4 regions of the Paeniglutamicibacter sp. ORCA_105 genome follow, and region 2 is predicted to be linked to each of the others. Evidence: riboswitches for the same ligand, from Rfam matches in the RefSeq annotation. Region 2 holds a riboswitch; each other region holds the start of a gene.
What was found. Region 2 has a riboswitch for S-adenosylmethionine ahead of ACIPUB_RS16085 (OsmC family protein). Riboswitches for the same ligand answer to the same signal wherever they lie in the genome.
Positions count from the first base shown of each region.

Region 1: it holds a riboswitch for S-adenosylmethionine, as region 2 does, so the genes downstream of both, ACIPUB_RS03055 (flavin reductase family protein) here and ACIPUB_RS16085 (OsmC family protein) in region 2, are expected to answer to the same signal.
Region 3: it holds a riboswitch for S-adenosylmethionine, as region 2 does, so the genes downstream of both, ACIPUB_RS04300 (methylenetetrahydrofolate reductase) here and ACIPUB_RS16085 (OsmC family protein) in region 2, are expected to answer to the same signal.
Region 4: it holds a riboswitch for S-adenosylmethionine, as region 2 does, so the genes downstream of both, ACIPUB_RS04140 (methionine ABC transporter ATP-binding protein) here and ACIPUB_RS16085 (OsmC family protein) in region 2, are expected to answer to the same signal.

Region 1 covers NZ_JBIXLM010000004.1:58,775-62,319, reverse strand. Annotated here, with positions in the region: gene ACIPUB_RS03060 (DUF1801 domain-containing protein) at 411-836, shown strand; gene ACIPUB_RS03055 (flavin reductase family protein) at 931-1,440, opposite strand; SAM riboswitch class IV at 1,508-1,620, opposite strand; gene ACIPUB_RS03050 (dihydrofolate reductase family protein) at 1,864-2,490, opposite strand; gene rplI (50S ribosomal protein L9) at 2,705-3,160, opposite strand; gene rpsR (30S ribosomal protein S18) at 3,176-3,415, opposite strand; gene ACIPUB_RS03035 (single-stranded DNA-binding protein) at 3,478-3,545, opposite strand, start outside.
Region 2 covers NZ_JBIXLM010000037.1:37,700-41,244, reverse strand. Annotated here, with positions in the region: gene ACIPUB_RS16095 (VOC family protein) at 1-432, opposite strand; gene ACIPUB_RS16090 (MarR family winged helix-turn-helix transcriptional regulator) at 712-1,215, shown strand; SAM riboswitch class IV at 1,577-1,695, shown strand; gene ACIPUB_RS16085 (OsmC family protein) at 1,735-2,280, shown strand; gene ACIPUB_RS16080 (hypothetical protein) at 2,377-2,619, opposite strand; gene ACIPUB_RS16075 (bifunctional metallophosphatase/5'-nucleotidase) at 2,799-3,545, shown strand, end outside.
Region 3 covers NZ_JBIXLM010000006.1:14,030-17,574, reverse strand. Annotated here, with positions in the region: gene ACIPUB_RS04305 (ABC transporter permease subunit) at 1-1,772, shown strand, start outside; SAM riboswitch class I at 2,156-2,272, shown strand; gene ACIPUB_RS04300 (methylenetetrahydrofolate reductase) at 2,376-3,302, shown strand; partial or broken gene metE (5-methyltetrahydropteroyltriglutamate--homocysteine S-methyltransferase) at 3,358-3,545, shown strand, end outside.
Region 4 covers NZ_JBIXLM010000005.1:136,152-139,696, reverse strand. Annotated here, with positions in the region: gene ACIPUB_RS04150 (MFS transporter) at 1-320, shown strand, start outside; gene ACIPUB_RS04145 (SDR family NAD(P)-dependent oxidoreductase) at 399-1,151, shown strand; SAM riboswitch class I at 1,719-1,813, shown strand; gene ACIPUB_RS04140 (methionine ABC transporter ATP-binding protein) at 1,936-2,742, shown strand; gene ACIPUB_RS04135 (methionine ABC transporter permease) at 2,735-3,469, shown strand; gene ACIPUB_RS04130 (NtaA/DmoA family FMN-dependent monooxygenase) at 3,518-3,545, shown strand, end outside.

The DNA.
Region 1 (3,545 bases), on a different contig from region 2:
CGTAGGGCACCGCGAACCTGTGGAAATAGGTGGGGAACACTGTCACCATAGACCTGTTTTCCCACAAACCCAACACGGTTATCCACAGGCCGTGTGGATAACCTGTGAACCTTGCGGCGTGTTGTGTGCACAGTCTGGGGAGAACATTGTGGATTACATCAATTTTCTATCCACAACAATACTTTGACTAGGCATTATGCAGATTAACCCCTGTGGATACAAAGTATTTATCCACATCCTCCACACGCGGAAAAGTCGGTTATACACACAAAAACCCCGGGATTCCGGGCTTGGATTGGCCACCATTTCATAGTTACCCACAAGCTATCCACAGACACGCCGGAACTTCCCGCGGATCTGGGGATAGCGGGGATTGATGGAGATCACCAACGACTGACATACTGGGCCGCATGAGCGCCAACAAGACCGCCCCGACAGCCGTTGACCCGGCTCAATTCATATCGGCAGTGTCACATCCGACCAGGCGCGCGGATGCCGAGGTCTTGCTCCGGATGATGGAAGAGGTCAGCGGAGAGCCCGCGGTTATGTGGGGCCCAACAATCGTTGGGTTCGGAAGCTACCACTACAAGTACGAATCGGGGCGCGAAGGGGATGCCAGCGCCATCGGTTTCTCCCCGAGGTCGGCGAACCTTGCCCTCTACGGGCTGACCATTGCACCGACCGCCGGCCCTCTATTGGAGAAATTGGGCAAGTGCAGACGCGGGGCATCGTGCCTCTATGTGAACAAGCTTGCCGACGTCGACTTGGACGTACTCACCCGGCTTGCCCGTGACGGCTACCGGTACATGACTGGCGTGGTGCACCACCCGTCTTAGGAAAACGTGTTGGCAAAGGCAAAGGGCTCAGTCCCCGTGGCGTCGAATCATGGATTCGGTACCACGGAGGCTGAGCCCTCGCATTTCAGGTTCCCTAGGAGACCAGCTGTTCGGCATCCAGGCGACGGAATGCCGAACCGTGGAACACCAGCGGCGAGTGGGCGTTGTCGTGCGTCTGGTGGCCGTGCACGCGTAGCAGCACCACATGGTGGTCGCCTGCAGGAACCTCTTGCTCGACGGAGCAATCGAGCCACAGGGTGGCGTCATGCAGGAACAGTGCACCCTCATCGGTCGAATCAAGACGTAGCCCGGCGAACCTGTCCCCCGACTTTGAGGCGATCTGCCGGCACACGCCCTCGTTCTTTTCGCTGAGCACTGAAACCCCGATTCGCCCGCTGGTGCGCACCAGCGGCCAGGTCTTCGAGGTGTTCTGGACAGCGAACATCACCAGAGGCGGATCCATGGAGACGCCAACCGTAAAGGACGAGGCAATGATTCCCTGCGGTTGCCCGTCAACGATGGCGCAGAGTGCGGCAATGCCGGATGGATGCTGGGCAAAGACGTTGCGCAGGGTATCGGGGGTGAGGTCAGAGGTGAGTGTCATGGTGCTCAATCCTTCGGCTTCGGCCCACCATCGCGGTGCGTGCAACACACGCGCCAACCAACGAGGTGTGCGGTACTTGCCTCCGGGGTTCCGGTAGGCCGAATCATCACCTGGAGCACCCCACTACCGTGAGAGGGTTGCCGGCCAACGGGCCAGGGCCTTACGTTGACACTCTTGATTCTTCACTAACGTTAGAAGAGATAATTACGTCTCGTCAAAGTTTGTTTCGACATACGAAGTCACGAAGCGTAAGAATCGAAGATTGTGCGATCATTTGCCTCGTAGGTGCCAAAGTTGCCCGACACGCCCGCATTCGTTCCCGAACGCGTGGACGACAGCTGTTTGGCCGAAGAAGACGATGACATGGCCCGGAATTGTGGTTGGCGTCCGCGTCACAAACGCCGTGGCCGGCACCTCTTCCGCCTACGAGACGTCCGAAACTCCCGTATAAGTCGCATAGAAGGCATCGCCGGTGCGTTCGTAGACCAGGATGGCAAGCCCGCCCGGGGTGCTCGTGGCGTTGGAGAGCCGAAGTCCGGCGGGTGCGCCTCCCTCCGGGAAGAGTCGCCTTCCATGGCCGAGGACCACGGGCGCCACCACCAGTCGCAGCTCGTCAATCAACCCCTCGCCGAGCAATGAAGCGGCAAGCCTGGCGCTCCCATGGATCTGCAGCTCCCTGCCGGGGCGCGCCTTGAGGTCGGCAACCCGGGCCGCCACGTCACCGGAGAGGATGGTTGTTGGATCCCAGGTTCCCTCGCGAAGCGTTTGCGAGGCCACGTACTTGGGCAGGGAGTTCATGAGCTCCGTGAAGGGGTCGTCCGGGTCGGTGATTTGCGGCCAGTCCCTGGCGAATGCCTCATAGGTGCGGCGGCCAAGCAGCAGCCCGTCCGCTTCGCCGAGCCATTGCGCGGCCTGTTCGATGAAGGCCTCGTCCATGTGCGGGACGAACCATCCGCCCTGGGTGAATCCATCGGTGGTGTCTTCCTCAGGAGACCCGGGGCCTTGCGACACCCCGTCGAGACTCACAAACTCCGTTAATGTCAGCTTCATGACCGCGCCTTCTCACTCGTTTGGCTGCCCGTTCCCGGGATTCGAAGTGGCAGTCGATCCCGGAGGGCACTGCCCCATTTGGCCAAGCTACTCGACGGCAACGCGCGACGCCAGACCCCGCTGCACCACCGAAGGCCTTAAACCACTGTGGACCCCGCCGAGGGCGGGGTCCATAGTGGTTTGCCGTCACACAAGACGGCGGGTGCACAAGGAATTACTTCTTTGCGGCAACAACCTGCAGTGAAACGGTTGCGGAGACATCGGTGTGCAGACGCACAGTCGCGGTGTAGTTACCCGTCGACTTGATGTGGTCGTTGATCTCGATGTTGCGCTTGTCGATCGCGCCAACGCCGGCGGCTGCAACAGCCTTGGCGATGTCGTCGGTCTTCACGGTGCCGAAGAGGCGACCGGTAGCGCCGGCCTTGACAGTCAGCTTGACCGGCTTGGCGGAAAGCGAAGCGGCAAGTGCCTTGGCGTCTTCCAGGGAAGCAACGGCGCGAGCAGCACGGGCGGCCTTGATCGACTCAACCTGCTTCTCACCGCCCTTGGTCCAGGTGATGCCAAAGGCGCGCGGGAGAAGGTAGTTACGTGCGTAACCGTCCTTCACCTCAACGATGTCGCCTGCGGCACCGAGGCCGGTAACTTCGTGGGTCAGAATGAGCTTTGCCATGTTGGTATACCTTCCTTAGCCGCGGCCAGCGCCGGAGTAAGGCAGCAAGGCCACTTCACGCGCGTTCTTGATGGCCTGTGCGATCTTGCGCTGTTCCTGTACGGAAACACCGGTAACGCGACGGGCACGGATCTTTCCGCGATCGGAAATGAACTTGCGCAGCAATGCTACGTCCTTGTAGTCGATGACAGTGATGTCAGCGGCCTTCAAGGGGTTGGACTTTGGTTTGGGCTTACGGAGTTCAGCCTTAGCCATCGTGGAGCTCCTTTATCAGGTGGAGCCCGCAGAATTTTCTGCGGGATGGTGAATAATTTTGTTTAGAAGGGTGGTTCGTCGGAACCCGGGTTGCCCCATCCGCCGTTGTTTCCTCCGGCAGGAGCACCCC
Region 2 (3,545 bases):
TTACTGCCCTGCGGTGTCCGGTCCCGCGATGTTGACCATCCAATCGACGCCGAATTTGTCGGTGAGCATGCCGAACCAGTCGCCCCATGGCGCCTCGGCAAGCTGTTCGCCGATCTTGGCCCCGTCGCTGAGCTTTTCCCAGTAGCCGGTCATTTCTTCCTTGTCGTCACCGCTAAGTGTGACGGATATGGCGGTTCCGCCCTTCCACTCCATGGAGGCGGGCGTATCCGCGGCCATCAGGTTCATTCCATTGGGTGCCCGCAGGTGTCCATGCATGACCTTGTTGTCGTCTTCGGGATCGCCGGTCTTCGCGAAATCGAAGTCCGCGAAAGGACGCAGATCCAATTCACCGCCAAATACCGACTGGTAGAACTCCAGCGCGGGACGCGCGGTGTCACGGAAGCTGATGTACGGGTTGAGGATCGTGCCCATGGTGTTCTCCATCGTTTGGCGGGGTTCAACAACTAGCAATTCTGCCCGTCACGATGGGTTCCGGGAACCCCCTCGGACCGAGTTCTTTTAGTGGTCGTGCGGAGCGCTTCTCCTGACGGGGACGGCCCTCCCTTAGTCAGGAATGCGGCAGCGGCGAACAGTGGTTTTCCACACCTGCGTTTCTGCCGCCACTGGCCATGGATGCGGTGCCAGCGTACGAAGGTCGAACGTACCGTCGCGAAGATGTCGAAACGACGGATCGCCACTAAAATGAATCCCATGACTTCACCGTTCCCCGATTCCCGGCCCGACCCGGGACCGGCAGCCGACTCCGGAACCTTTGATCCACTGATCGAGGACGTGGAAAAAGAATTCTCGATCATGGTCGTCAAGGCGCGCCAGGCCATTCGCAAGCGCGCCGCCGCCATCCATCCGGAACTCCAGCCGCTGGGCTACAAGGTACTCTCCATCCTGGCGCGCGAGCACGCACAGCAGCAGATCATCTTGGCCGAGGAACTGCAGGTGGACAAGGCCACCATGAGCCGGATGATCAAGTGGCTCGAAGCCAAGGAACTGGTCACCCGCGTCCCGGATCCGAACGATGGCCGGGCCATGCTGGTCAGCATCACCGACACCGCACGTGTCGGATACCTGGCTTCCAGTGCAGCGTCCCGCCAATTGCTCCGGAACCGGCTCATCTCCTGGGACCCCGAGGAAATCAAGCGCTTCGCCGACCTGCTATCGAAGCTGAACGCCAACGACGCCTCGCAACGCGAAAGCTGATCCCCCGCACCAACAAACCATCGGCTCCGGTCCCTCACTTGCCAGGGCCGGAGCCGATGGCGTCGGCAGGCACATGTGCTCCGCCGGCATGCCCCGCTCTGTGGGCTCCGGGGTCCTTCGCCAATGCCGCTTCCCGAGTTGGCGTGCGGCGACGCACCGATCGTCCAAGCTTCAGAATCGTCCCAAGCGGCCACAACGGGTTCTTCGCCGCACAGCCTCAAACGGGACCAACGATTCGCCGCAGTGGGAAATTAGCTGGGCCGGACAGGCACTTGTTCGACGAAACGACCGATTCACCGTGAAGATTTGTTAAGGTCTCTCTTTGCGCAGCCACCGCGGAATCGGCAAGACTCGTCAACAGAATCACGAGTTCCAATCATTCACGGCCCTGGCCGATTGGATCGCAACCCCCTTCGTCATAGCGGGGTGCGCCAGGTGAAGATTCGACGCCGACCAATCGGATCGGCGTAAGTATGGCGTTGCGCAAGGCATGCGCCAGCTACGAAAGGATCGTTTCCCATGTCCGAAACCCTGATCGACAGCACCCTGGATTCCATTCGCGCCGAAAAGCTCACCGCGGCCGGCACCGCATGGGGCGAGCGCATTGCCGCCAACCCGGCCAACGCGGAACTGACCTTCAAGGCCAGCGGCGTGTCCACCGGTTCGGTGGCCAGCGAAATCACGGTCGGCAAGCACCGCTTCATTGTCGACGAGCCCGAGGGGCTGGCCGGTGACGACGCGGCCGCCAGCCCGGTCGAGTTCGCGCTCGGCGCGTTGATTTCCTGCCAAGTCGTGGTCTACCGCCTCTACGCACACCAGCTGGGCATCAAGATCGACTCTCTGGAAATCAATGCAGAGGCAGACCTGGATGTGCGAGGTCTCTTCGGCATCGAGGAAACCGTCCGCCCGGGCTTCGGCGAGGTGCGCCTGACGGTCAAGATCGACGGCCCGGAGACGCGCGAACGCTACGAGGAGCTTCAGGCAACCGTCGATGCCCGGTGCCCGGTGCTGGATATCTTCAGCAACCCCACGCCAGTCAGCGTGGAACTGGTCACTGCCGGCTAGCTCCGCCATGAACCGACCGTGGGTTGGTGCCGTTCGAGGGGACAGGCACCGGCCCACGGTTTTTTGTTTCCCGGGACCTACGCGCTTCGGCAAAAACTACTCGCCGTAGTCGGTGTCCTTGTAGGGGATGCCGGCCTTGTCGTAGGTGGTCCAGATCCCCACCTGGCGTCCGCGATCCAGGCTCCCGGAACGCATCAGCGTGCCGTCAATCCTGAACCATTCCCAATCCCCATGGATTTCCCCCGCCAGGGTGAACCCGCGCGCCCATAGGCTGCCGTCCTTGTGCAGCTTCTCAAAGGGTTTTAGTTCAAGGGCCTTCTCCGCGTCGCTACCGGTCATGGATTCATGCTGCCATAGGTGGCCCGGGGCGGCGAGGACATGTCGCTGCGGCATGGCAAGCCACGTTGACAACCCTTGGACTGCGCCCTACCGGTGGGTAGGATCAGCCGCATGTGTCCCCGCCGGTTCACGTGGACGTGGACACCTCAACCCGTCACTCTTCTTGAGGGAGAACCAACGTGTCCGAGAAACGTCCCTTGCGGCGCAATGCATTGGCCGCTGCCGCAGCATTAACACTGCTGGCCTCGGCTGCCATCGCCGGCCCGGCGCCGGCCCAGCCCGCCGACCCGAATTCACACGGCCAGGGCAACAAGCAGGACAACAAGCCAACAACCACCATCGAATTGGTGGGCATCAACGACTTCCACGGCCGCATCGAGGCCAACGACGCCGAGGCCGGGGCCGCCGTGCTCGCCGGTGCCGTGAAGGATTACAAGGAAAGAAACCGCAACACGCTCTTTGTCTCGGCCGGCGACAACATCGGCGCCTCCACGTTCACCTCGTTCTCGCAGCAGGACAACCCCACCATCGACGCACTGGTCGCAGCCGGACTGGATGCCTCAGCGGTCGGAAACCATGAATTCGACCGGGGTTTCACCGACCTGGTCGACCGGGTCATCCCGCGCTACGGGAACGGCGACGCGAAGGTCGGCGCAGACTACGCGCTGGGTGCCAACGTGTACCTGAAGGGAACCAAGACCCCGGCGCTGAAAGAGTATTCCCTGAAGAAACTCAACGGCGTGACCGTCGGCCTGATCGGCACCGTGACCGACCAAACCGCGTCACTGGTGACCCCTGCAGGCATTTTCGGTCTCGACTTCGGTGACCAGCTCGAGGCCGCCAACCGGGTCGCCGGGCAGTTGACCGACGGCGAGGACTCCAATGGCGAGGCCGATGTACTGGTACTGCTGACCCACGAGGGCTCC
Region 3 (3,545 bases), on a different contig from region 2:
CGGCAATCAACGCACTTTCCCGCCTGCTGGCCCTTGCCGCGGTAACGGTCGTGATCGGCCTGCTGCCGTGGCTATCGGGCAGCAAGCCCGAATACACGATCCTGCGTGCCCGCTATGCGGATCGGGAAGCGACACCGGAAACCCTGGCGATGATCCGTGACGAGCTCGGCCTGGACCGCGGCCCGGTGGCGATCTTCCTGGCCTGGGCCGGCGGGGTGGCCCACGGCGACCTGGGAACCTCCTGGATCACCAACACCCCGGTGGGTCCCGGGACTGTCTCCGCCCTGGGCGTCTCGTTGACCCTGATGGGATGCGCGGTGGCGGTGGCGGCAGTCGTGGCCGTGCTGCTGTGCGTCCCTGCGGTGGCGCGCGGTCTGGCCGGAAAGCCGGGCAGCGGATCCGGGGCCGTTGCGGCGGGAATGACGGCGCTGCCGGAATTCCTGTTGGCCGCCATGCTGCTGATTGTCGGAGCCGTCTTGCTGGGGTGGTTCCCGCCCTACGGCTGGCAGGGCCTGCACCACGCGGTGCTGCCGGCGCTTTCGCTCGGGTTGCCCGCCGGCGGGCTGATCGGGCGCCTGGCCTCCGAAGCCATCAGCGCCGCCTTCGCGGAGAAGTGGGTGGCGACCTGGCGGCTCGCCGGGGCGCGCCGCGGCCAGCTCACCGCGGCCGTGCTGCGCCGGGCCATGCCATCGGTGACCAGCCAAGTCGGCCTGGTCCTGATCGGGTTGACCGGCGGGGCAGTGGCTGTGGAAAAGGTCTTCGCGATCCCCGGTTTGGGCCGGGCCATTCTGGGCGCCGCCAGCGCCCAGGACATTCCGGCGCTGCAAGCCGGGGTGCTGGCGCTGTTGCTGCTGGCCGTCATCGTGGGTTCGGCCTGCGCTGCGGTGCGCCTGCTGTTGCTGGGCAGGGCACTTCGCTCCGGTACGGTTCCGGCGCCGGAGACCATGCGCTTCACCCGCCGACGTGAGATGCTCCTGCCGCTGGTGGTGGCCTTGGCGCTGGTGCTTTTGGTCGTAGCCGGACTGTTGCGCGATCCGTTCGCGTCCGAGCACGCGAGGCTGGCTGCCCCGAGCCTGGCTCTGCCCTTCGGAGCCGATGCCAGCGGACGCGACCTATTGGCCAGAGTGGGGCATGGTGCGCTGTCGACCTTGGGGACTTCCCTGCTGGTGGTGCTGGTTTGCCTGGTCCTGGGGCTGGTCATCGGGCTGTTTCCGCATGCGTCAACCGGTCCGGTGGAGGTCGCCAACGCTGCCCCGCCGATCCTGGTGGGCCTGATGGTCGCGGTGGTCACCGGTCCGTCGCTGCTCGGCGCCGCCATCGCGGTCGCATTGGTGGGTTGGGCACCGCTGGCGGCGCACGCGGCGGCACTGGGACAGGAAGCGCGGGCCCGGCCGTTCGTAAAGATCCTTCCGGTACTGGGCGTGGGCCCGGCCCGGATCCTGCTCAGGTATGTCCTGCCGGCGATCCTTGGTCCGGTGTTCAGGCACGCCATGCTGCGGATTCCCGGGATCGCGCTGGCGCTGGCCTCGCTGGGATTCCTGGGGCTGGGGCCCCGGCAGCCCACCCCCGAGTGGGGGCTCATCCTGGCCGAGGGAATCAACTACGTCGAAAGGGCGCCGTGGACGGTCGCAGCTCCCGCTGCCGCCTTGGTGCTCACCTCGGTCCTGGCGGTGTCGCTCTCCGGCCTGAACTGGAACCGCCGCCAGGGCAACCCCGGGAACGATGCCCCGATCCGCGAGGGGCACAAAAGTACTGCCTCGTCCGGCGAGTAACGCCCCCCTGCGCAGGGGGGCTTCACGGAAAAGGAATCAGGGTCATCGCGGTGGGGTCGCAACTCCGCCCCGGCAGTCCGTCACGACCATGGCACTACGGGTGAAAACCATTCCTCGCCCCCGGATCCCGGCACATGGAATCGGTCGCGAGCACGCCACTCCTTCGCGTCACATTGGCTTCACGGAAGTCCCGCGACGTCATGCCGGTGCCGGGAATCCCTGCGGATACACCGAAAACGCGAATGGACGGCCGTAACAATGTGACCGCGGCGGCCCGGCGAAAATGACGCCGTGTGGACACATGAAGTGATTTTGCCCTTCGTGACGGCTGTGCCGGCAAGCTCCTTGCACGTGCCCTCGAACCTGTTCCAAGATGAATACATCAACCATCAAGAGCGGCTGAGAGATCTGGCTCGTTGACGCCGCAGCAACCATCATCCGATGGATTCCCTTCCCTGGGACTCCATCGGCGAGGGTGCTACTGCCAGAAGCGATGGAGCCGCTTCAGCGTTCACTCATCATCGCCGCAGGACATCCGTGACGGATCCCTGGGGCTTTTGTGGCGATCCCTGATGCCTCCCTCGAATCGACGAGGAGACATGCATGAGTATTGGAACGACAGCCGCACCGCCGTCACTGTCCTACGAGTTGTACCCTCCGGCGAACCGCGACGCCGCCGAGGGAATCTTCAACAGCATCCGGGCCCTGGAGGCGACCGATCCCGACTACGTGTCGGTGACCTATTCGGGCTCCCCGGCACGCCGAAACGCGTCCCTTGAACTGATCGAGCACTTGATCCAGAACACCCGGCTGCGCCCCCTGGCACACCTGACCTGTGTGGGGGAGAGCCGCGAATCCCTGCAGAACCTGATCCGCCACTTCGTTTCCCTCGGGGTCCGCGGGGTGCTGGCGCTGCGCGGGGACCTGCCGACGGACCCCGAGGACTGGCGCGGCGAGTTCCCCTTCGCCCGCTACCTGATCGAGCTGATCCGCGAGGTTGAGACCGACCACTCGGCCGCCCTGGCCGGAGGAAGACTGGGGGTGGGTGTCGCCGCCTACCCGATCCGGCACCCCGAATCCCCATCCTTCGAACACGATGTGGAAGTGTTGCTGGCCAAGGAGCGCTCCGGGGCCAACTACGCCATCACCCAGGTCTACTTCCGTGCCAATGAGTACACCAACCTCGTGGATTCGGCCCGCCGCGCTGGGGTCACCATCCCGATCATCCCCGGCGTCATCCCGCTGAACTCGGTCAGGCGCCTGAACCGGCTGGCCTCGATGGCCGGGATTGCCCCGGACCCGATCCTGGCCCACGCGCTGGAAACCGCCGGCTCGGATTCCGAGCGCCACCGCATCGGCGTGGACGCCGCAGTCACCCTGGCCCGGAGGGCCTTCGACGACGGGGCACCGGGCGTGCACCTCTACACCTTCAACGACCACCGCGGCTCCCTCGATGTCGTCGAGCAGCTCGAATTGCCGCGGACCCGCGCACAGGCCAGCAACACCTGGGCCACCCGCGCAGCTGTCTAGAACCACACACCTTCCCACCGCTTTCCACAACGTCAGAACAAATAGGAGAACCACCATGTCGAAGCCAACTTTCCCCGCCGCATCCATCCTCGGCTACCCGCGCATCGGACCCAACCGCGAGCTCAAGAAGGCCCTCGAATCGCACTGGGCCTCACGCACCGACGAGGCCGCGCTGCACGCCGCGGCCCGCCAACTGCAGAACGCCAACCTGGCCAAGCTCACCGGACTCGGGCTCAAGCCCGA
Region 4 (3,545 bases), on a different contig from region 2:
TGCTCTCGACGATCTCCTCGACGCTGCCCGCGTTGTTCCCGACTTCGGTGCGCTACTCCGGATTCGCCATTGGCTACAACCTGTCCACGGCCGTCTTCGGCGGCACCGCGGCGGTGGCCAACGAGGCGCTGATCGGTGCGACCGGAAATTCGCTGGTACCGGGGTGGTACCTGATGGCTGCGGGCGTGATCGGGCTGATTTCGGTGCTCACTTTCAAGGAGACCGCGGGGCGTTCACTGCGGGGCAACGTCATTCCGGGCAGCGACGACAAGCAGCGGCGAGAGCTTGGTGAAAGGCTGGTGGGGGCGGGACGCCCCTAAGCGACAGCCGCCCGGGCCAGGAATTGATCGGCCCCGCAAAACAGTAGGACAAACAGCGAAGTGAAGGAGGACAGCGCAGTGGGAGAAAACCAACGCGTCGCACTGGTCACCGGCGCCACCTCGGGAATCGGAATCGAGATTGCCCGACGACTGGTGGCAGATGGCATGAAGGTCGTGGTGACCGGGCGAAATGAGGAACGCGGAAAGCAGATGGCCGAAGAACTCGGCGAGTCCGGCTTCTTCGTGCGGGCCGAACTGACCGCTTCGGGTGCCGCGCAGTCATTGATGGACACGGTGCTCGAACGCACCGGAAGGCTTGATGTTCTGGTGAACAATGCGGCCATTGACCACATCAATTCCTTACTCGACACCCCGGAGGAGGAGGTGCGGGAAACCTTTGAAATCAACACCTTCGCGGCGATTTCCTGCCTCCAAGCTGCGGGGCGGGTCATGCGGGAAACCGGCGGAGGGGCGATCATCAATGTGACCTCGCGGCTGGCAAGCATCGGGGTTCCCACCATGGGGATCTACAGTGCGAGCAAGGGCGCGATGCTGGCGCTGACACGGGCCGCGGCGGTGGAACTTGCACCGCACAACATCAGGGTCAATGCCGTGGCCCCGGGGATGACACGTACCCAGATGTTTGAGGACTGGTTGGCCGGACACGAGGATCCCATGGCCGCGGAGCGAGCGGTCTCCGAAGCGATTCCGCTGGGTCGAGTGGCGCTGCCGGAAGACGTTGCCGAAGCGGTGGGTTATTTTGCCAGTGCCACCAATACTTACGTCACCGGCGTTTCCTTGCCGGTCGATGGCGGCTATTTGGCCAAGTGAGCCAACGACGATGAACCCGCAGTGACCTTCCGCCCACGCGGATCCCGGTACCTGCGGGTTTGTTGTGGGCGGCTGCGGGTCGTCGTGTAAATACCGCGGGCGATCCATGGGGTAACCACGGAAATAGGCCTGTTGGTCGCTGCGCGGTTGCCCGCGGACTTCGGTCTATAGCGATCGGGCATGGTGACGGCCGTGGGTGTCTTTGCCGTCGCGTAATCTTTGTCGGCGCCGCCGGTGGCGCAGCAGAGGGGCACCGATTATTTCGCAAATCCCACGGGTGGCGAACCTTGATGGTGCTCGGACGAGCGTTCACCTATGGGCTGGAATTGGCTGGGCAAGACCGGGGCGCGCTCGTGGTGCGCATTATCAACATGACGCAATCATGAAGCAAGGTAGGGCGGATCGACGCTTCATCTTCCGACTTATGACGGTTCATGAAGCAAATCAAGCGCGAGAATCGTTCTGTGAGTCGATTTGTTTCATAGGAACCCGATTTGTCTTGGTTCGATCGAAGATTCTGCGACACACTTGAACTGTTCGGCGTTGGCAATCGACCAACGCCAACACACACCATCCAGAGCGGCTGAGAGACCTGGCTCGTTGACGCCGCAGCAACCACTCCCGTCCTTGGGATCCGGTGCTACCGCCAGGACCGATGGAGATAGCCAACCTCTGCGCGGTCCGCCGAATACTTTCGTTCTTACGCACGTATTTGACTGATTTGCCATGTCGCGGCGTTCCTCGGGTGAACCGAGAGGAGTAGGACATGATCAGCATTCAAGGCGTGTCAACAGTTTTCCCTCCGGCGGAGGCACCCTTCACTGCGGTGGACAACGTCTCGCTGGAAATCCCGCGGGGCTCGATCCAGGGAATCATTGGATTTTCCGGTGCGGGCAAATCAACGTTGCTTCGCAATATCAATCTCTTGGAGCGCCCGACGAACGGCCGCGTGGTGGTTGACGGTACGGACCTTACGTCGCTGAACGACGAGGAATTGCGCAGGGCTCGGCACCAGATCGGGATGATCTTCCAACATTTCAACCTCCTGAACAACCGCAACGCCGTTGAAAATGTCGAGCTTAGCCTGAAGTTCGCGGGAGTAGCCAAGAAAGAACGCCGCCGCCGCGCCCACGAAGCCTTGGCAATTGTGGATTTGGCTGACAAAGCCAAGGCATATCCGGGACAGCTGTCAGGCGGACAGAAGCAACGCGTGGCCATTGCCCGTGCGCTGGCCACCGAGCCAAAGGTATTGCTTTGCGACGAGCCGACATCAGCCGTGGATCCGCGGACCACTGCGTCGGTGTTGCAGTACGTTTCGGACATCAACGCCCAGTTGGGAATCACCACCGTGATCGTCACGCATGAAATGAACGTCGTCAAGGCAATCGCCGACAACGTCGCCGTCATGGAAGAAGGCCGAGTCGTCGAACAATTCGACATCAGCGCACTTCGGAATCCCTCGTTTACACCGGCGACCGCCATCGGCCGGTACCTCATTTCCGATGACATCACCTTGGACCGCAAGCGCCAGGTCCGCGGCACCGAATCCGCAAGCTTCGGCGCACCTTCGAAGGAGGCCTCCCTTGTCTAAGTTTGCCGCGGCCGTCAGCGTACCTGCTTCCTCCACCAACGGCAGCGGTGCAGCGGCCTTCGACCTCAACCGCGTTATCGAGCTTTGGCCTGAAATTGCCGCGGCAATCGGCCAGACCTTGGCCATGCTCGTCGTGTCCATCCCCATCGCGATCCTGGTGGGAACGCCCTTGGGTATTTGGCTCTATTCAATGGCCCCCCAAGGCCTCCGGCCCCGGCCGAAGCTGCATCGCATTGTCGATGGTTTCGTCAACACCATGCGGTCCTTTCCGTTCCTGATCTTGCTGATCGCGATCATTCCTTTCACCCGGTTCGTCGTTGGAACAACCATCGGTACGGCAGCCGTGATTGTCCCGCTCACGATCAACGCGATTCCCTACTTTGCACGCTTCGTTGAACAGAATCTCACGCAGCTCGGCAGCGGCGTCGTTGAAGCCGCACGGGCCATGGGTGCGACCCGCGGCCAGATCGTCCGCGACGTGTTGCTAGTGGAAGGGAAGCCTGCACTGATTGGTTCGATCACGATCATGACGGTGAGTTTCATCAGTTATTCGGCAATGGCGGGACTGGTCGGCGGGGGAGGCATCGGTGACTTTGCCATCCGTTATGGCTACTACCGATATGAAACAGGCATGATGGTCGTCGCCATCGTGCTGATGATTCTGATGGTCCAAATTGTGCAGATCTCAGGCACCCGCATCGCATCCCGCCTGGACAAGCGACAGTAACCATCGCCCTTCTTGAACCGACCTGCTTCTTTTGGAGAGACCCCAACCATGAGTACTTCACGGCGACCGCGCCTAC